3 regions of the Leptospira selangorensis genome follow, and region 1 is predicted to be linked to each of the others. Evidence: riboswitches for the same ligand, from Rfam matches in the RefSeq annotation. Region 1 holds a riboswitch; each other region holds the start of a gene.
The links. Region 1 has a riboswitch for cobalamin ahead of EHO58_RS09085 (TonB-dependent receptor). Riboswitches for the same ligand answer to the same signal wherever they lie in the genome.
Positions count from the first base shown of each region.

Region 2: linked by a shared signal. The riboswitch ahead of EHO58_RS15655 (CbtB domain-containing protein) and the one ahead of EHO58_RS09085 (TonB-dependent receptor) in region 1 are both predicted to bind cobalamin.
Region 3: linked by a shared signal. The riboswitch ahead of EHO58_RS07980 (LIC13354 family exoprotein) and the one ahead of EHO58_RS09085 (TonB-dependent receptor) in region 1 are both predicted to bind cobalamin.

Region 1 is NZ_RQES01000012.1:228,765-235,979, forward strand. It holds gene EHO58_RS09085 (TonB-dependent receptor) at 1-1,717, opposite strand, end outside; cobalamin riboswitch at 1,744-1,918, opposite strand; gene lsa26 (surface adhesion protein Lsa26) at 2,135-2,875, shown strand; gene EHO58_RS09095 (CapA family protein) at 3,124-4,170, opposite strand; gene EHO58_RS09100 (hypothetical protein) at 4,234-4,746, opposite strand; gene EHO58_RS09105 (class I SAM-dependent methyltransferase) at 4,904-5,773, shown strand; gene EHO58_RS09110 (hypothetical protein) at 5,778-6,371, opposite strand; gene EHO58_RS09115 (hypothetical protein) at 6,612-7,151, opposite strand.
Region 2 is NZ_RQES01000019.1:106,368-113,582, reverse strand. It holds gene EHO58_RS15675 (two-component system sensor histidine kinase NtrB) at 1-1,009, shown strand, start outside; gene EHO58_RS15670 (Crp/Fnr family transcriptional regulator) at 1,055-1,642, opposite strand; gene EHO58_RS15665 (SDR family NAD(P)-dependent oxidoreductase) at 1,830-2,684, shown strand; gene EHO58_RS15660 (catalase) at 2,710-3,702, shown strand; cobalamin riboswitch at 3,766-3,950, shown strand; gene EHO58_RS15655 (CbtB domain-containing protein) at 4,086-4,268, shown strand; gene EHO58_RS15650 (CbtA family protein) at 4,259-5,074, shown strand; gene EHO58_RS15645 (CbiX/SirB N-terminal domain-containing protein) at 5,071-6,261, shown strand; gene EHO58_RS15640 (DUF3209 family protein) at 6,271-6,645, shown strand; gene EHO58_RS15635 (FAD-dependent oxidoreductase) at 6,654-7,215, shown strand, end outside.
Region 3 is NZ_RQES01000010.1:496,165-503,379, reverse strand. It holds gene EHO58_RS08000 (histidine phosphatase family protein) at 1-483, opposite strand, end outside; gene EHO58_RS07995 (adenosylcobinamide-GDP ribazoletransferase) at 468-1,280, opposite strand; gene cobT (nicotinate-nucleotide--dimethylbenzimidazole phosphoribosyltransferase) at 1,336-2,379, opposite strand; gene EHO58_RS07985 (LIC_13355 family lipoprotein) at 2,447-3,307, opposite strand; gene EHO58_RS07980 (LIC13354 family exoprotein) at 3,348-3,932, opposite strand; adenosylcobalamin (AdoCbl) riboswitch at 4,127-4,253, opposite strand; gene EHO58_RS07975 (flavin monoamine oxidase family protein) at 4,492-5,832, shown strand; gene EHO58_RS07970 (alpha/beta fold hydrolase) at 5,865-6,647, opposite strand; gene EHO58_RS07965 (toprim domain-containing protein) at 6,818-7,215, opposite strand, start outside.

The DNA of each region.
Region 1 (7,215 bases):
CTTGGTAGGTATATTCTAATAAAAATTTCCAACCCTTGTATTCGGTTTTATGAGAAACTTCTGCCCCATCAATCCTTGCAGAATCCACATTTTCCGGTCTCAAGGTAAACTGTGAATTAGGGATGAAAAGGATCATATCCTTGATCCTTTTTCTAAAATAGGAAATCGTAATATTGGATTTGAGTTCTCCGTTTTTATATCTTCCCGTGACACCCGCATCCCCATTCTCACTTCTTTCCGGTTTAAGAGAATCGTTTGCGATGATTGTTCCAACTTCTCCGAATAGTTCCAAAAAACTCGGGATCCTATATTGTTTAGCGATATTAGATTTGAATTCCAAAGAATAATTTTCTTTTTCCCAAAACCTCCAAAGAAGTCCCGTTTTAGGATTCGAAAACTCAGTGGTTTTTGTGGCAGAAGCGAACGGATCTTGTTTTCTATACCAAGGTTCGTCGGACTGGAATTTGTCTCTGTAAGAATCCCAGGAAACTCCAGGAGTCAAAACTAGTTTCCCGTCTAAAAATCGAAACTCGTCCTCTACTTGAAAAGTAGTATAGGTCCTTGTTTTTCCGGGCTCGTATTTTAGATCTATATTTTGAGGAGTACTTCTGGATCTTTCAAAAGTTTCCCTTTCTATCCCGGCGTGAAATTTCAGAATTTGATAATATTCTAATAAATATAGTGTGGGAGTAATTTGGAATCCAGACTGCCCCATAAAAGCGGTGGAATTAGGAGTTCCTTTGGAAAATTCAGATTTTGGATCGAATAGATCGTCATTCGTAAAGGAGGTAAAAGCACGAGTCTCTAATCTGAGCAAACCATCGAATATACCTTTCGTATCCGTTCCGAGAGAAGTAGTATTTCTAAGATACCTACGATGAACTTGTTGAGTTTGGTTACTTGCAGGTCCTGGAATTCCATGAAATCTATAATTTAGATCATTCCAAAATTTGATCTTGGTTGCTCCGATATCTCCGCTCAGTCCTAACATTCCCGAAGTTCTTTCGTATTGAGCGTTCCTTCTTTTGTCGATCGTGTCATCCAGAGGATTGACGAGTAAGGTCCCATGATTGTTTAGATAAGAAAAGTTCTGGTCGGATTTTTCGCCGAGCAAGAATACACTAGTGCCAATTCCGCCATAAGTTCCCGTATGCGTTATGCTACCTTTTCCGGTATTAAAACTTCCGGCACCTATATTAACACGAGTTTTAGGAGGACCGCTTCCTGTTCTTGTGACTAAGTTTACACTTCCACCGATTGCGGATCCTGAAAATCCGACGGGAGCGCCACTTCTATAAACTTCTATACTTTGTAAATTGTCGAATGGAAGATCTGCGAGGTTTACTTCTCCCCCTTGCGAATTATTAAAGGGGACTCCGTCTATGAAGATCCTGGATTGGTTCGGATTTGTTCCTCTAAGAGATAGAGTGGAATAAGAACCTAAACCACCGTATCTTCTGATCCTTACTCCTGCTTCTCTTTCTAAAACATCCGGAAGATTCGTATAACGTGCATTGTATTGGTCCAGATCTATGGAAGTCTGGAAACCTGTTGGGTTCTTTCTGAAATTTTCAGGCTGAGAATTGGAACCGGTCTTTCCCACTACTTTTACAGTGGAAGTTTCAGTCTTCTGGGTCTCTTGGGAAAATATTTGGACGGAAAATAAAAAGAGCCCTAGATGAAGTATCCTGGAAAATCGTTTAGGTCTTTTATACATTGAGGCCTTAACTCCCGAAAGCCAGAGAATTGAAAGTAGCTCTGATAGGTTTTCTGACTCACGCCCGATTCGGACCCTTCCCGTCTTTCGACAGTGGTTTTGACCGATCGTTTAGGCGTTTACAGCTGCGGGTACAGCTCCGGATTTTCACCGGATTCCCTTTTCCGATCTACTTGCAAGACCAGGTTCCCAACCCAAGTCGGAGGGGCAATCTCAAAAAGGTCTGGCCGTCTCTTGCTTACGCAAGACCGCAGAGTAACGAACACCCACCCTGTAGGAGTTCCTACATGTGGATTTTTCAAGAATAGAAAGAAATATTTTCTTGATGTAAGATAAAAACCGGAAAGGATTCACGAATTCGCGACCGGAAGGGAATCCCTTCGGGTCTACCTACATAACAGGGAGCATCGAACTCGAATGAAACGCATTCCATCCTTAAGATTTCTTTTATTAGGGATCTTTCTTTTAACTACCTCGTCCTTATCAGCAGCCGGAACTTATTCCGAAGGTTGGACAGTTGCAAAATTGATCCAATTTGAAAGCAGAGGGGTCATTTTTGAATCTTACGAAGGTCTTTTAGAAGTTTATACTATAAACGATTCAGAAGCTTGCGACGAAATGAAGGACGAATGTTTTGTTCCGGCAAAACAAAAGATCGAATTCAGCGTACGTCCTGAAAACGCAGATGTAGTGAACTTCTTAAGCAAAAGTTTAAACCAGGAAATTTTAGTCCAATATAGGATTCATAGATTAGAGCCTCTTGCATTGTCTTCCGACTACGAAGTGGTAGGAGCTCAGCTTCAGGAAAAATCCCTACCGAAAGGCCTTCCTGATAAGATTGTAAGCAAAAGTAAGTCCGGAGGAAAAAGAAATTTTTCCGTTACTGGACGTATTCTAAGTTTAGAATATAAGGGAACCTTAATTGGAACCTGGGAAGGCTTATATCTGGATGAGACCAGAAACAAAGTGCATCCTTTCTCTGTGACCGACGAAGAGATTGCGGCCTTCGCCACAAACACTCTCAAGTTCGGACTTAGATATTTCTTAGGTGTTTCCGTGGCTTACGTGACTGGAGCAAGAGATTCTCATTATGATATTTATGAGATCAACTTCAAAGCTCCTGCAGGCGCGCTGGAGCCGGCTGGCAAAACCCAATAATTTACATTAAGATCCTATTAAGTAAAAGGCCGATCTAGGAGTTCCTATATCGGCCTTTTTATTTTAGAGTGTTACGAGAATATCTCTGTAGGAGCTCCTACATGGTTTTGAAGACGGCCCCCACCCTGTCCAGGGTGGAGGAGGTGGGTTAGTGGGAGAAGCCTTTTCCCCTATATCATAAAATTGTAAAATTTACAATTAAAAATTTAGGAAAAATTTGTAGGAGCTCCTACATATAATAGTTTCAATTAAGGATGGAAACTTCCGTCGGACTGGATTTTAGGTCCTTTTCCTGGGAAATCAGATTTAGTCAAAGACTGGATCAGTTCGGTAGTCTTAGCGTCTGGATCCGGAGCAGGAATTCCATTTTGGCTTAATTGTAATGGATGGATCTTACCTTTAATAAAATTCCCTTGTTTATCTAAGTCTGCTTCTAAGACCAAAGAATATCCGCCATATCCTTTCGTAGAGAATACTCTATATCCTAAAAAATTTCCTAAAGAGTAAGCGACCAGTTTTCCTTTATACAATTCGAATGCTCTAGGTAAATGAGGTCCATGTCCGATAAATAAGTCTGCACCTGCATCGATCAAAGCATGGGAAAGAGCGACTAGGTTTCCTCTATATTCTCCGTAAAATCTTTCTTGTTCATTTTTTACGTGTAAAGCAGGTCCACCTTCTGCTCCGCCATGAACGGATATAAAAACCAATTGTGCTTTTTTCTTAGCTTCTTTTACGAGAGCTACACCTTCTTCTATATGGTTCACATGATTATGAGCGCTTTCCATATGGCTGAATCCGATCCAAGCCACTGAAATTCCTTTTACGTTCATATAAGTGATCGCGCCTTTTTTGCCAGTGTATCTAACTCCAGCTTCTGAGAGATTTTTACCTGTATCTTCGAAACCTTGTTGGTGAAAATCCAAACTATGATTATTCGCAATGGAAACTATATCGAATCCAACATCCTTTAGGATTTTTGCATATGATGGAGGAGTCCTGAAAGCAAATATAAGAGGACGATTTATATTTTTAGCACAATGAGGATAATCAGTCAGAGTACTTTCGAAATTTGCAAATAGTATATCCGCCCCTCTCAAACTAGGCTCCACCTGAGAGAACAAAGTGTTTCTAGGATCGGAAGGAAGTTTATTCTCCGGATAATTGGTTCCCATGACCAAATCTCCCACCGCTTTGATCTTCAAAGTTTCAGGTTCTACAGATTCAATCGGCTGGCATTGGGAAAATAAAAGAGAGAGTCCTAAAAGAAAGGACAATGCAAGGATTCTATACATAGGGGAAGGATTTTAGAAACCCTATCCCTGGCAAAGCGGTTTTTCTTAGGTTAAAGCCCCTTCTTAGGGACCTACAACAACTGCAGTAGGAGTTACTATCACAGGAATAACTCCAACAAGGAAGCCTTCGGGAAGATTAATATCCGAACTAGTGCTGATAGCTCTGAATTCAATCACGCAATTGCCAGCGGAGAAAAACGTGGTAAAAAGAGTTTGAGAAGCGTAACTATTTGAACCAGAAAACATGACTGAAGTAGAATTTTCACTACTCTGAGAAGGGCAATTTATATAATCCATAGAAGCTTGCAGAATAGACTCCGAGTTCCCGCTCCATTCGGAAGGGATAGGAGCTTTGATAGAAGCTGTAAATGAACCATTTTGGTTTTGAGCCAAAGTTAAGACGGGAGGATTAAATTGTAAAAGATAAGGACTCAAAACTACTCCGAGCACTGATAATAAGGCTGCTCTCTGCTTTTCCGGATCCTTTTTCTCTTCTTCTGAAAGACCTAAAAACTCTTTTCCCACATCTGTCCCTGTAAGCACGAGTCCACAACTTACGTTATGGGCAACGAGCATAAGGAAGATAAAACTTGTTATAAATTTTTTTCTGAGGCAAAGAGATATTAGCATCTTCTACGTTTAACAATAAATTTACCCAAAAAGCAAGTCTTAAAAATAAGATTAGATCCCCATTTTATGTCGGGAAACCTCTCAAATCACCGATCCTTATACTATGCAATCCATCCCTTGTAATACTTGTTCTAATTCTGAATTTACCCCACTCTTCTCCAAGGCCAGCCCCAAAGGAGAGATCTTCCAAATCGTAGAATGCAAAAAATGTAAATTAGTCCAGGTCAATCCTCAACCAAGCTTGGAAGAAGTTTCTAAGTATTATGAAGACTCATACTTCACCCAAAGAACTGATAGAGGTTATGATAATTATTATTCTGAAGAAACCAAAAAAGAGATCGCAAGAGTATTCAATCTAAATCTGAAGGATCTAGGTTTCTTCGATTGGGAAAGATTATTAGGTTCCGAAAGATCCGCTTTAGATGTGGGCTGTGCTGCAGGATATTTTTTGGATTATCTTAAAGGCAGAAATTGGAAAACCAAGGGTTTAGATATCGCAAGTGGTCCGGTACGTTTTGCAAAAGAGACCTTAGGTTTAGATGTGGAACAAAAAGATTTTTTGACCTGGGATTTGGAAGGAAAAGAAAAATTCGATCTGATCACTCTTTGGGCAAGCATAGAACATCTTCATCATCCTAAAGAAACACTTCAAAAAATCTTAAAACACTTAAAGCCGGGAGGAAGAATGATACTTTCCACTTGTAGATATGGAGTTCTTGCAAAATATCTGGGACCTAAATGGAGATATCTAAATGTTCCGGAACATCTTTATTATTATAGTTTGCCAGGTATTATTTCTTTAGGAAACGAATTGGGTTATATCCCACTCGGCCATATTTCTTATGGAAGTGGACTCACTGCTAAAAAAGGATCCGGAGTCTTCTACAAAACTTCTAAGAAAGTAGCGGATTGGGCAGTCAAAAAATTTGACCAAGGAGATATGATGGCTGTTTGTTTCGGAGTGGCGAGATAGGCGTCTATTGTACGTTTACTTGAAGGTCGCCGATATCAGTACCCACCGGTAAACCATCTCCGTTGGAAGTAATTATCACATGCTTAAACAGACCACTTGTCTTTAAGCTACAAGAAAAACTAATTCCTCCTCCACCTAAAGTCAATGGAAAGAGATCATCACTAGCAACCGTAAATGTTTGACTTGGAGCCAAACATGAAGGATTCCCGGTCCATTGTATCTCAAAAGTAAAATCTCCGCTTCCACCACCAGGCGGTGCGGCCTGGGCCTGCATTCCTAAATTTAAACCTACGACTGTAGTACCGCTTGCCCCACCCGGCCACGATGCAAGTACAATTGAATAGAGACCTTTTCCGGATGCAGCACTAAAGCTAAGAGTGCTCGGATTAAATCCAAGTATCGTGGATGTGCTTCCACCAGCTCCTCCAGAACTCAATCCAAGTGCCGCTAAAACTGAGCTATTATCGTTCTCTTGAGATACCTTTGCAGCTTCTTCTTCCGCTTGGTATCCTAAAGCAAGACCGCAATTTAAGGTCAAAATGGAAACATATATTATAAATATTTTATATATAGGGAAAATCGAATAAAAACGTTTCATAAAGGATAACCCGCAAATTCACTTACAATACGAATACTCCCCCCACGACTGAGAATTCGAGCAAGCAGGTTTCAGATCCTGGAAAAATTTCCGTCACGAAGAGTTCCACATCCCCCATTCGAGGGATGTAGAACATTCATATTTTTTAATATTATTCGAATTAAAGGAATCGAAGAGATATAATAACTGTTTGTTTCGGAGTGACTAGGAAATCTTACGTTTTAGAATATAACGGAAATATCAAGGTGTAACGGTTACTTGTAAAATTCCGATAACTGTACCCACAGTAGGAAGTCCCGTTCCTGAAGAAGATGTTATAACATGTCTTAATTGGCCAGTTCCAGCTACGTCGCAAGAAAAGGTGATACCCGCACGTAAAAGTGGAAATGTGACATCGTCTGGAACTGAAAATGTTTGAGACGGAGCTGAACACGCACCATTTCCAGTCCACTCCACGTCAAAATCAAATTGCCCAGGTCCAGTACCGGGCCAAGACGGAACGGTAAGTGCATACATATCTTTGCTCTGAGAAGCACTAAAATTAAGAGAAGTAGGACTAAAGGTGAGTAATCCGGAAGACGCCCCTCCCCCCAAAGTTCCTCCGGAACTCAATCCTAAGGCTGCCAAAATCGGACTATTACTATTATTTTCGGAAGCTTGAGCAGCTTCTTCTTCGGCTTGGTATCCTAAAGCAAGCCCACAATCCAAAACAAGGATCGCAAATAGGAATATTATAAATTTATAAAATATAGAATTGGATAAAAAACGATACGACAGCATAGGAGAATTCCCCTGACAAGTATGATAGCCGAATATCGGGCCTATACACAAGTAGGATTTTAAG
Region 2 (7,215 bases), on a different contig from region 1:
AAGGTTTATCAGTTCTAATCCTGCACTTTCTCAAATTTTAGGTTATTCAGAAAACGAATTGGTCGGAATGAGTTTTGATTATATTACTCATCCTGATGATTTGGAAGAAGATCTCCGATCCAGAGACCAATTTCTAAAAGGGCAAATATCTTTATTTAAAAGGAAAAAAAGATACATCCATAAAGACGGACACCAACTCTGGGTTCAGGTGGATGCAACCTTAATACGAAATAGAAAGGGAGATCCGAATTATTTTGCGGCTCAATTCCAAGATATTACAAAACATCATGAATTAGAAAAACAACTCATTCATTCTCAAAGAATGGAATCAATCGGCTCTCTTGCCGGTGGAGTTGCCCACGACTTCAATAATATTCTAACTGTAGTTTTAGGCTACACTACCCTTTTAGAAAAGAATTCAGGACATCCGGAAAAGATCCTACAGTATTCTGAAATTATTAAAAAAACGGCGGAAAGAGGATCTTCGTTAATCAAACAACTTTTGACCTTAGCGAGAAAGGTCGAATCGGATCTCAAACCTTCTATCTTGAACGATCTATTATCTGAAGCAGCCCATATAGCCTCTTCTACTTTTCCTAAATCTATTCGAGTAGTTTCGGATCTTCCCCAAGATCCCATCCTGGTACAAGCCGATCATACTCAGATCCACCAAGTGTTTCTGAATTTATTTTTAAATGCGAAAGATGCAATGCCGAACGGCGGCTTACTTTCCATCAGATTAAGAATGGAAGAAGGAGAATTTATTTCTCCGGAAAAAATCCAAAAAACCGCAGTAATAGAAATTTTAGACAGCGGAACGGGAATAGACAGAAAGACGATCCGTAAAATATTCGATCCATTCTTCACAACCAAAGAACCCGGTAAAGGAACCGGGCTTGGACTTTCCATCGTTTATGGTATTTTAGAAAATCATAAAGGAAAGATCAAAGTAGAAAGTGAACTTGGATCAGGCACAAAATTTTCCATTTATTTTCCGGTTCTGGAATAGAAAAGATTTCGGCTACTTCTACCCTTTAGAAAATTTATAAGAAGTTCATTTTTGTTCCTTCCAGATCCTATTTCGGATCCTACTCAAGGAAACAGGAGTGATCCCCAAAAAAGAAGCAATATAATGTTGAGGGATACGATTCGCGATATCCTGTTGCTCTTTGATAAGATTCAAATATCTTTGTTCCGGACTATCCCTGATCCTGGACAAAAACAAATTCATATAAGTATCAAATCTTTCGGCAACATATTCCAATAAAAAACCTCGGACGTCTTCGTTTTCTTTATAAATAATCTCAGCATCTTCTCCGCTTAAGATCAATAATTCCGTGGGTTCTATACTCTCCACACTAAGTTGGCTATCTTTATAAGTTCCTCTATAACTATGGATAGAAGTGATCGCTCTATTTTCGGGAAAAAACGCGATTGTGATATCTCGACCCTTATCTTCGAATTTTAACCGCAGGCATCCTTTTTTAACGATAAATATGTTTTTGGTATAAACACCTCTTTTGATCAGCACGGTTTTTGCCGGGACCTTCTTTTCTTTTAACATGGAAGTATAACGGTCCCAATTTTTTTCCAAACTTGGGATCTTCTTCCTTAGATTTTCCAGTAATGGTATCTCATGCATCTTGGAGCCTTGAATTCTCCCGTATTCAGTAGTATAGGAATGAAAAGGCAAGATTTGTTTTGGTACCAAACCAGGAATTTATGATTTTGGAGCAAGTTCTCCAATTCTTTATACGAAAAGTTTCGAATTAGATTGAATAGTTTCCTAAAAAGGGAAACCTTGCCCGCATCGAAGAGAATTTTTCAACATGTCATTCAGCAGATACAAAGGTAAAAAAGTATTTATTACAGGCGGTTCCGCGGGTATAGGCAAAGGAATTGCGATCCAATTAGCGAAGGCAGGAGCAAGTGTAATCGTTTCCGCCAGAGGAAAATCCAACTTAGAAAAAACCGTCCAGGAATTAAAGGCAGTAGGAGCTCCAACAGCAGTATTCGGATTCGCAGTCTTAGATGTTTCAGATAAAAAGGCCATCGAAAAAGAAGCCAAAAAGGTAATCCAGACATTAGGAGGATTGGACATTTTAATCTGCAGCAGCGGTTTTGCAAAAGCAGGAGAAGCTTCCGATCTAGACGACGAAGTTTATAGAAATCTAATGGATGTAAACTTTTTCGGCCACGTGAATAGTGCGCTTGCATTTAGTGATCATTTTTCCAAACAAAAAAGTGGTGAGATCGTATTTTTAGCATCCACCCTTGCGTTTTTTTCCATCTACGGATACGGAGCTTATTCGGCTAGTAAGTTTGCGATTGTAGGTTTTGCCCAAGGTTTTCGCCAGGAAATGATGCTTCATGGAGTAAAAGTGAAATTATTCCTTCCTCCTACAACGGATACTCCTGGTTTGGAAAAGGAGAATACCGACAAACCTGAATTGAGTAAGGAAATTGAAATGGGTTCCGCATTAAATAGAATTCATACAATTGATTCCGTAGCAAAGGCCATCCTAAAATGGATACCGAACAAAAAGTTCATCGGTTATACAGGCTGGGATTCTTGGCTCCAATATTTTCTATTTAGACATTTTCCGGAATTCAGCATTAAACTTACCGATTCCGAATTAAAAGCGGCCCAGTCTAGACTGGATAAGAAAAAACAAAAAGTATAACTGTGGATATTCTTAAGGAGACTCTATGAAACCGATTAGCAAGGACTGGAAGGAAGATATTTCCCCGGATGAAGAGATTCGTTTTGCGGAATATGTAAAGGCATTCCAAAAGATCCAAAAAGTAAACTCTTCCAAATTCGGAAAAGGTCGCACATTACATAGAAAGCAGATCTTAGGGCTGCAGGCAAAGTTTGAAGTTTTATCCAATATTCCTGATTATACAAAACAGGGTTTGTTCTCCACTTCCGGCACAAAGGATGTTTGGATCCGATTATCCAGCGGGAGTATGAAACTACAGCCTGATACCACTGGAGACATCAGAGGATTTGCATTAAAAATCCTAGGAGTAAATGGGCCAAGCGCTTTACAAAACGGTAATACTTCTGCCCAAGATTTTCTACTGATCAATTTAGAAGCATTCTCTTCTCCTAAAAGTGAGGAGTTCGTAGGTGTTGTTACCGCAGCAGCTAAAGGAGGAGGTCCGTTATTAAAATATCTTTTTGCCACTTACGGATTTTTCGGTGCATTTGCCAGGATCAAAAAAGTATCAAAAAGTTTTAATAAACCTTTTAGCGGATTTGCAACGGAACCTTTTTATAGCGCGGCACCAATAGCCTTCGGCCCCTACGCTGCGAGAATTAGACTTCTTCCTCCTTCTGGTATAACTCCAAACAAAGATGCCTCAAAGGATTGGGCAAATGATATTAAATCAAAACTTTCAAAAGGTCCTCTGGTTTATACATTCCAAGCCCAATTTTTCACGGATGAAAAAACAACTCCAATCGAAGATGCTTCCGTTGATTGGCCTGAATCAGAAGCTCCTTACGTTACTCTCGCTACTCTTACAATTCCAACTCAAGATTTCGGATCCGAGCCCGGTCTATCTTTGCAAAAAAAGATCGAAGATACAATTTTTGATCCTTGGGAAGCTTTATTAGAGCATAGACCTTTAGGAGATGTAATGAGAGCGAGAAAACATGTATATCTAGCGAGCCAAAAAGGAAGAGGCGCAGTTTAGAGAATTTTGTTAGATTGAAAATAAAATACTATGCAAAATCACTCACCTAAATAGATCCTGAAATCTCAGACTATTTTTGTAGGAACATAGATGTCTCCATCTATGGGAAGACGGTGCAATTCCGTCACGGTACCCGCCGCTGTAAGAGGGACAAAAGGCACAAGATGTCACTGGGTGTAAAAACCTGGGAAGACGTGCTGAGTAGGACGATCTCGAGTCAGAAAACGACCTTACAAAAATCCTGAAGCTACGTGATCCAGTCTCGGATGTAAGACGGTTACGTAACTAAACTCAATTTTTTTCATACGATACTTTGGCTCATTCTTTTGTGCCTTAATATCGTTTATATCTTGTTAGGTGAAGATCTCTTAGGAGGGATTTTTATGCGCTCGATTTCCGTTTCGAAGGATTTTTCAGGAGCCAAATTATGGCTTAGAGCTTCCGTTCTGGTTTTTGCAGGATTTCTTGCTTTTTCTACGATCTATGCAGTAGGCCTGGAACCAATGGTGTATTTGCACGATACTTTTCATGATATAAGACATTCCACAGGATTTCCATGCCATTAAGATCAGAGTTTTCTGATCTTCTGCGGACAGGGATATTTTCCGGTCTGGTGTCAGGTCTTGTTTTAGGGATCATGGTCTGTGTTTGGAATCTTCCGTTGATTTTAGAGGCGGAAAAGTTTGAAGCAAAATCTGCATCAGAAAATTTGAATACAGGTCATACACATGTTCACTCCCATACCCATGGAGAACGCCATTCCCATACAAAAGTGGAATCCGCTTCTTCTGAAAAGATTGAGAGTGATAGTCTCTGGCAAAAAAGAAATTTAGGAACAATCATAGGTTCCGTTCTATTAGGAATTTCTTTTGGAGTTTTGGTTTCCCTTTGGATGGTATTTTTTCCTCCTAACGGCTTTTTAGAGAACCCTTCCCTATCCAAGGCGATCTACCTTAGTATCTTATTTGCAGTCGGTGGATTTCTAATCTTCTTTGGAATTCCATATTTAGGGCTTCCTCCCGAATTACCTGGGAGAGCCTCCGGAAGTTATGATTACCCGGAAAGACAGGCCTGGTGGTATCTTAGTGTTGGGTCCAGCTTGGTCGGTATTTTAGGATCTAGGATCCTTCTATCATATTTAAACATTCATAATTTGCTAAAATGGGCTTTTGCTTTAGTAATGGTCCTATTCTTTTCGGGACTTCCATTCTATATCGGTGTGCCTGATATTTCGGAAGATTTTGCGGCTCCAAAAGAATTAAGGAACCAATTCGAATATGTGACCTTGCTCACGAATCTGATCTTCTGGTATTTATTATCCTCTTTATTTTTCATATTCTGGAAACCAAAGCAGGTATTAGGATTCAAATGAAACCTAAAATTGCGGTTCTGGTGTTGGGTCATGGAAGTAGGGAAATAAATTCCAATCTTGAATTCGTTTCTCTGGTCGAGGCCTATTCCCTTACTCGTCCGGATCTGAAAATTTCACATGCTTATGTAGAACTTGCCAAACCCGATCTGGAAACTGCATTAAGAGAGCTTAGCAAAGAATATTCTAATATAATAATATTTCCTCTGTTTTTATACACTTCAGGTCATATCAAAAACGATGTTCCGATCGTTCTGGATCGAATTAAATCAGAGTTCCCAAGTCATTCTTTCAAAATGGCGAATAGTTTAGGAGTCCATTCTAAAATGGTATCCTTACTTAGAAACCGTGCAGAAGGATTTATACCTCTAAACAAAGAACAATCCTCTAAAACTGGAGTAATCATAGTAAACAGAGGCTCTTCTGATCCTGATGCGAATGGAGACTTCTATAAAACGGTTCGTTTATTCCAAGAAGGAAATCATTTCTCCTTTGTTCTTCCTTCCTTCATAGGGATCACCAGCCCTCTTCTTCTGGAAACTTTGGAGATGGCTTCCAAATTAAGACCGGAAAAACTTCTGGTGGTCCCCTACTTTTTATTCGGAGGACTATTGATCCAAAAAATTTCCTCCTTGGTCAAAAACTTTTCAGAAAAATTCCCTTGGATCAAAACGGAAATGTCCTCATATTTGGGACCGGATCCTGAATTAGTTTCAGTCATGGACGAAAGGATCCAAGATTGTATCTCCGGAAAACTTTCTCTTCCATGTGATACCTGCGAATACAGGGCTCAACTTCCGGGTCTTTCTAAAAAGGTAGGAGGACTTAAGGCTCTTCTTTGGAGCATCCGCCACCTGGAAACTCATAACCAAGCTGCTCCTCATCTATTTCCCCATCGTAATTTACAAAAACATATATTTGTTTGCGATAATATAGATTGTGCAAGCAAAGGAAGTTCGGCTTTAGTCGCTCGAATGAGATCTATCTTGAAATTACAAGGACGACATTTGGATTTTAAAATTTCCCGTTCTTCCTGTATGGGAAGATGCGGAGAAGGCCCCGTAGTGGTGGTCTATCCGGACGGAGTCTGGTATCAAAAAGTAAGTGTAGATGATGCAGAGGATCTTGTTTCAGAACATCTTCTACAAGATAGATTGGTTTCTCGTTTAGTCGATAATATTATGCAATAGGAATATAGTATGGCATGTCATGAAATTGCAGCTTTAAGATTAGGAATGATGAATGTTCTTGGGATAAAGGATGAATCCGTCATTCAACATGAAAAGAATGAAATAGGACCGGAAGCTTTGTCTTCTCCCGGACCGATCCAGTCTTTGACGAATGCGAATAATTTCGAGGATTTGATCCGATTTTTTGAAGCAAGTCTCGTAGAATTAGAACAAACAATTTCGAAGTTAGCTTCCGAAGATCCTAAAACAGGATATTATACTTCTCTTCTGATACTTACCAAAAAAGTGGAATTGGATCTGAAAAATTCCGCTAAGTCATTCCAAACCTTGTATCTGGATTTAGAAGAAATGCATGATTTCGTGCATGAGATCTATCCTTCTTAGGAGGAACATTGAGCCAAAAACTTCTCAAACTAATCCATAAAGAAAATATAAGCGCTTCTTCGGATATATACAGTTTTAAAAAATCGGACGGTTCTCCTTTTGAATTTGTAGGAGGACAATACGTTATCCTAAACGCCGGAATTGACGAAGACGGAAAAGTTATTAAAAGAGCTTATTCCATTTTATCGTCCGATTCTAAAACGGATTCTTTTCAGATCTGCGTAAAACGTTTAGGAACCGGCAAAGCATCTAGCATTCTCCCTGAATTAATATTAGGATCAGAATTAGAATATTCGGGTCCTTGGGGAAAATTTGTGGGAGATCCAATATGGCCTTCTCCAGGTTTTTCTTTGATCCTGGCAACGGATACTGGAATTACCTCTCTTGCAGGACTTCTTCTTTCCAAAAAATTCTCAGGCCGTTTGGACAGCACAATAGCAGTTTGGCTCAAAACAAAAGAGGAAGATTTTCTTTCGGAAAGTGAATTAGCAAAGATCCTCTCAGGAATTCCCAATCTTCCGAATATATTCCAGATCCCACCAATTTCCGATCAGAATAGAATTTCAAACG
Region 3 (7,215 bases), on a different contig from region 1:
GCTGACCCAGATCGTTTTGTATTCGGATGTTTCCCCTTCTTCTTTTTTGAGATTTTCCCAAGACTTTGCTTCTTGAAGACCTTCTTCCCAGGATCTTAAGATCCTTGTCTTTAATTCGGAGTAGGTTTCCCCTCCTGGAGGCCTTCTGTTTACAAAATCTTCCATCCATGGATCGGTTTCGGATCTTGGTAGGTCTTCCCACAAACGCCCTTCCCAATCACCGAAGTCCAACTCTTGGATATTCGAGTCCACTTTCCAAGCGGGAGTGATCGATTTTGATTCTAGATGTTTGCTGATATATTCTGCCAAACTATAACATCTGAATAAAGGACTGGTTCGGATTGAATGTACTTTTTCAGGAAGAAGTTTCAGAACATTCTCCGCTTCCTTTTCAAAACTGGAAGGAAGTCCTAGATCCGATTTACCATAACAAGTTCCCGGTTCTACTTCAGGAGTGGTATGTCTGACTAAAAAGATTTCCATGCGGCGACGATCCCGATCAGATATAATAGTTCGGTAACTTGTTGGACTGCACCCAAACAATCTCCTGTATATCCTCCCAGCCATTTTTTGTAAAAACTTCTAAGATATAAATATCCGAATGTTTGTAAAAGGAAGGGGTATAATAAAAATCCAAAAACCCTATCCGAAGGAAGATACTCGTTGTGAAAGAATGCGAGCCAAGGAGCCAGTCCCCAAATCCCTGCAATAATTACATTAGAAGTTTTTAAAGTTTGGATGATCGGTTTTGCTTTGGAGAGTTGGTCTTCTCTCACATAAGGAAGAGTTTTTGCAGTGAATAATGCCCAAAATCTACTGGAAGAATGAGAGGATAGTATGGTGATGAAGAGAACTTCGATGGAAAATTCTTCTAAAGATTTGTAGCATACGAATTTAAGAAGAAGTACGAGTATAATTCCGATTGTTCCGAAGGCGCCTATCCTGCTATCCTTCATAATTTCTAGGATTTTCTCTTTAGTCCATCCTCCACCGAACCCGTCGCATACGTCTGTAAATCCGTCTTCATGGAAAGCGCCAGTAACCAAAACGGAAACTGCCATTGCTAAAACGATACTGATCTCCCAACTCAATGAAAGATCTGCAACCCATAGAACGAACCAAGCTATAGCTCCAACAATCCATCCAACTAAAGGAAAATATCTGGAAGAAGAATTGAGATATTCGTCCGAATGTTCCACCCAAGACGGAACGATGATACGAGTATTATAACGTACGGAGGAAAGAAAAATGATCAGTTCTTTGCGGATAAATCCAAACATGCAAAGACGAATTTATTCATTCCTCCGATTCAGGCAGCGAGAATTTGATTTGAGACTAGTCTTTTTTTTCGGAAACGCCTGCGGATTCGAAACTTGCCATATCTCTTAAGAAAGCCAATGCGGATTCTAAGATAGGATAAGCTAGCGCACATCCAGTCCCTTCTCCTAATCGAAGTCCAAGATCTAAAATAGGATCTGCGTCAAAAAACTCCAGGATCAATTTATGACCTTGTTCGGAAGATTTATGAGCGAAGACTGCATTACGAACGATCTTGGGTTCTATTCTAGACGCCGTTAAAAACGCAGAACTTGCGATAAATCCGTCAACCAGGATCAAACGATTTTCTTTATAAGAAGAAAGCATTGCTCCGCAGATCATCGCGATCTCGAAACCTCCAAACTTAGAGAGAACTTCAATAGGATCTTTTGGATTTACTTGATGTTTTGCTCTGCATTCAGCTAGGATCTTTTTTTTACGTTCTAAGGACTGATCGTCCAAGCCTGTTCCTCTTCCAGTAAGATCTTCTGCGGAACGATCTAAAAATACGGAAGCGAGTAGCGAAGCACTGGAAGTATTTCCGATCCCCATCTCTCCAAATCCGATTATATTACAATCTTTTGGCACTTTGGTAATTGCGATCTCTTCGCCGATACGAATTGCTTCTTCGCATTCTTCTCTTGTCATTGCCGGTTCGTTCAGAATGTTTCTAGTTCCGGCGGCAATTTTTGCAGGTATAAAATCCGGATGAGATTGTTCGAAGTTACCGGAAACTCCTGAGTCTATAACCAATAATTTGATTCCATGCTGTTTGCAGAACACATTGATTGCTGCTCCTCCATTCAAAAAGTTCAATACCATTTGGTAAGTAACTTCTTTAGGAAATGCGGAAACTCCCGAGTCTGCGAGTCCATGATCCCCCGCGAATACTAATAGATGCGGATTGGATAATACGGGATCGACTGTGTTCTGGATTGTACCGATTCGATAGGCAAGATCTTCTAATTTTCCCAAGGCGCCTAATGGCTTGGTTTTGGTATCAATTTTATTGCGTAATAATTTATCTAGGTTCAATTGGTGCACATCTTTTGGGCGGATCATATGTTTTCACTTGTTAAAATTTTAATATTGAACTGAAAAAGAACGGAAGATCTTTTTCAGTTTTAGGTTAAGGAGTTACGGATTTCGCGATGACCCCGTCTATATCCGGATTTGCATGAGCCGAATCGATAGGTAGAGAAGTCAAAATCGTTTTAGCTGCGGATATTTTGATATAAGTAAATCCGTTCGTTTGGATTTCGCTTTTTAAGGTACCACTACAACCGGAACCGGAGTTTCCAAAATTAGAATCTGCTAAGTCGAAACCATCTCCACCCCCACCTCCGTTTATAATATCCGTATCAAAAACCTCGGAGACAGTCATTGGATTCGAGTCTTGATTATAGATGAAGGGAGTGATTCCTGCAAAATTATTCCAGTATGTAGGATTTCCCACAAAAGTATTCGGATCTGAATTCGTATAGTTTGGATTCCATCCGCACCAATTTGTTAGATCGTTGCCTACCTCTACTATTAGAGGTTCCATAAAAACGTTGTCGAATGAGTTTGAATTGTTCTGAACCCCTACAAAGAAAGGGTTTTCATAAACTATAAAGTCTATGCCGCTTGTAGGAAGTACCTTTATTCCTGACCAGCGAAGTATGATAGAAGATCCGATTCCGGAAGCATCTAAAGTATATACGTCAAGAGAGCCGTTAAACTTTCCTTGGCCGCGAATTCCGTCGATAGAACAATCCGAATCTTTGAATCCGATACCAGTACTCGTAGGAGCTGAAATGATCTCATCAGCTACAAAAATTCCTCTGCCCGATTCTGGTGTTCTCTGATCGCAAGAACTTAAGAATCCGGATCCTCCCAGCCCAAGTGCAAGAAGAGCCTCTGCGCCGGAAGAACTTTTGGAATCTTCGCAGCCGATGAAACTTGAAGAAAAACAAGTAAATATTACGAAAATTTGAATAACTTTTTTGATCTTTAACATTTACTATTTTCCTTCCGTTATTCGGCTTATTTTAGTTTTGAGTTTCGAGTCTACTCCAAGGAGCAGGATCAAATCCGCTATTTAAACCGCAGCCAGCGTTGATATCACTCGGATCTGAATAAAAATCCAAATCATCCGCTTTGGCCGAAGCTAGAGTTGTTTGAGAGGAAACACCGGAAAGGTCAGGGCAAACATAGGTTTTGCCGTCCTTAACGGTCCAACGATACCAAGAATAATTCCCTTGGGAAAAAGAGGAATCTCCGCGGAAACGGACATAGATCACTTTTTTATTCGTGTCGATCTCCTGGATATCACCGTATAAATAACTATTGCCGTAAGTCGCATCAAACATCGTTTGTGCGATTAAAGAAAGAGAGATATTATAGGTTCCTACAATCTCATTTCCCGGTGCAGTATAAGTCCCACCCGCATAATCCGAAGTTCCATTATAATAATTATAATTTCCTGCAATCGGGTTTAAGCCTGCTACAGCAACTAAGGCAAGTACGTTTTGATTGTCAGACTTACTGGATTCTCCCAGATCAAAACAATTCGCGAACACGAATAATGAACAAATGGCAAACGTTAAAGCAGCCGAATTTTTGAATTTTCTCATTTTTCTCTCCTGATGTCTGCCGGATACCGCAGAAAAAGAAAATATAAGCAAAATAACGTTAGTCGATCATTGACCTTATTCAGATCTGAACGATTTTGTATTTGCGGTGGTTTTCTTTTTCCGTTCGAGAGCCCCGACATTTTAGCTTTCGGGGCCCCATCGCAGAAAGCGCGGATGCGCTAAAGAGCGAGATTTACGATACCCCCCAACCTCGAGGTTAAAGTATCGCGGGGAAGATCTGGCTTATTCCGTTTAAAACGGACATCACAGTTGCGGGTCAGCGCGGGATTTTCACCCGACTTCCTCCCTGAAAGCGTAATTCCAGGTTTTGGTTTAGTACTTTCGCTGGCAAGGGAAAAACTATAAGGATACGAAAGTCATCTATTCCTTGCAATATCAGTATAAATCTACGATATTCAAAGCATAAGAACGATTAGAAAGGATTCGGTACATAATTTCAGATCGATGAGACATTATAGTCCGCAAAAAATTCGGGAAAGATCTTTCATAGACCGAATATAGAAGAGAGAGTTCTAATAAAACTTCCAAGAGGAATCCAATGAAAATTACCCGATCTACTTTTCTGAAAGCCGGAATTTTAACTACCGCAGCTTTGTTAGGAAGTCGTAAGGGAAATTTATTCGCTCAGAATACAAACTCCGGAAAAAAAGTAATCGTACTTGGTGGTGGACTTTCCGGACTTTATTCGGCATACATCTTAGGAAAAACAGGAAGTAAAGTAACTCTGATAGAAGCTACGGATAGAGTAGGGGGAAGAGTTAGATCCATACAAGATCCTTCCGGTCATGTTATTGATCTAGGAGCGGAATGGGTTTCTTCTGAAGATAAAACTGTTCGTAGTTTAGTTAGAGAACTAGGATTAAAATTACAATCTTCTCCCTTGGTTCCGGATCTATTTTTAGGAACTTATAAGAAAGCTGGCAGCTGGGAACTTTCTCCTAAATCGCAAGAGATCTTAAGCAAATTAGTATCACAAAATTCTAAATTAGATACTGCACAGCAGCAGGCACTAGATCGTATCAGCATTTATAATTATTTAGTGTATCAAGGAGTTAGTCCGGAAGATCTGACTTTACTGGGTCATAAACTTTCTCTTCATTATGGAGATAGTATCAGAGTTCTATCCGCTGAAAAAGTTTTAAGCGATCTTGCACAATTCCCTCAAAGGAATAGTAAGATAGAAGGTGGAATGGAAAATATTGCCAAAACCTTGGTGATGAATATAGAAAACACCGAGTTTGTTTTTTCAGATCCTGTCCTTTCTGTGGATCAGGATTCTACCGGAGTTACCGTTACTACTGCATCCGGAAGAAAATTTAACGGTTCTACTTGTATCTGCACTTTACCCGCGAATCAGATCTCTAATGTAAAATGGAACCCGGGTTTGGATAAAGAAAAACTTCTCGCAGCATTAAGAGTTCGTTATTCTCAAATTTATAAGTTATTTTTGGTATTAAAAGAATCTCCTTGGGAATCTTCTCCTTTTGCAGTTCATTCAGATGCGGCGGCTCAATTTTTATATGATGCAGGTACCAAGTCTGATACTTCAGATAAGGTTTTAGGGGTAATTGCGAATGGGGATAGATTTTCAGTGTTTGATTCTGCTAGCCAAGACCAAAAGGTAGAATATATTCGTCTTACTCTGGAGCGTCTAGGTTTGAAGAAGGATCTACAGATCCAAAGATTCTATTTTACAGAAACTAAAAAGGATTACATTCCGAACGGGGTCGCTGAGTTTCCACCGGGAAGTTTTGGATCTGAGATCATTTTAAGAAAACCGTATGATCGTATCTTCTTCGCAGGAGAGCATACTGGAGAAATTACCGGAACCGTAGAGGCCGCCTTGAGTTCTGCGATCAAAGCGGTGAATCTGGTTTAGTAAGAAACTTTTATTAGATCAAACGTTTCGTTCTAGTTTTTCAAAGGCATTCCTGTCTTCTCTTCAATCCAAGCAGTCGCATCTAATAGGATTTTTTCGATTCCATCCTCTGTTATCGCCCAGTGAGAAAGTTTAGGATATAATCTCATTACGGAACTAGAATATTTGGAAGCGATCTTTCTGCCGATCCGTGGAGGAGTGACTCTATCTTTTCCGGTTGTTGCCACAAATACCGGACATTGGACCTTCTCGAAGTTTACCCGAGTGGGTTGTGAATATGAAAGGAATGGTAAGAAAGTCTGGAATGCAATTGTCCCGGATTCCGGAACGTAAGTCGGATAGAGATCGTTTTGTTTTGATTCGCTTAAAGTATTGTAAATCCCATATGCAAATTTGTTCTTACTTAATAGATTCGTTCTTCTCCAAAAGAAAGGAGCTCTTAGAATTTCCCAAACCGTTTTTAGACCCGTCCAGGAAAGCCCGCTAATTTGCCCGGGTTGTACCGGAGTGATTAATATTAAAGCTTTCGTTTTGATCCGAGTCGCAAGAAGTTGCGCTAGTAATCCTCCTAAAGAATGACCTAATAAGATAGGTTCTTTCCAACCCAATCGATTTATAGTATTCTCCAGATAATCTATATAATCGGAAATTCCTAATTTGGAAAGTTTTCGCAAATCTGCTCCAGGCTCATGCATAGGCAAATCTATAGATTGGCAGGTATAACCTTCTTTTTCTAGAGTTTCTTGTACTTGAGATAAATGTGTTCCTCTACACCACATTCCATGGATGAGAAGGATGTTTCCTTTCGTTTGCATTCTATTTCTCCTAAGGAAGAAATATAATTTGGAAGTGAAGAAGAGGCGACCCGGTTCTTGCGATTTAAATCTTTTTTATATCGTGAGAATATAATTTATGTATATTCTGTTAAAACAAAAAAGCCCGGAATTACCGGGCTTTTCTTTATTATAAGTATTAAAGAAAGAAATTAATCTTCGATTACGCTCATTGCGTATTCAGAGATCGCGTCCCTTCTTTGCTCAGCAAAGTCTTTATGGAACCAAAGGTTCTGTATCTTAGAAGCTTCTTTTTTGTTTCCGATAGTGATCTTGGTCATACACTCATCTACCGCAAACTTCATTGCTTCTTTTCCGGTCTCCCCGAGTCCTTTATTCCTTTTTTTACGGACGATCTGGCCGCCGGATTTTTCCACTCGTTTAACGAGAGCATCATAATCTTTATCATCGATACAGAATATAGTCTCTGTCTTTTTGGAATCTCCACCTTTAATATCCACCTCGTAAAGCGGAGCGCTGGATATATGAATAAGTCCTAATTCAAAAAGTTCAGGCCAATACTCGTAAAAGAAAGAAAGCATTAAAGAAC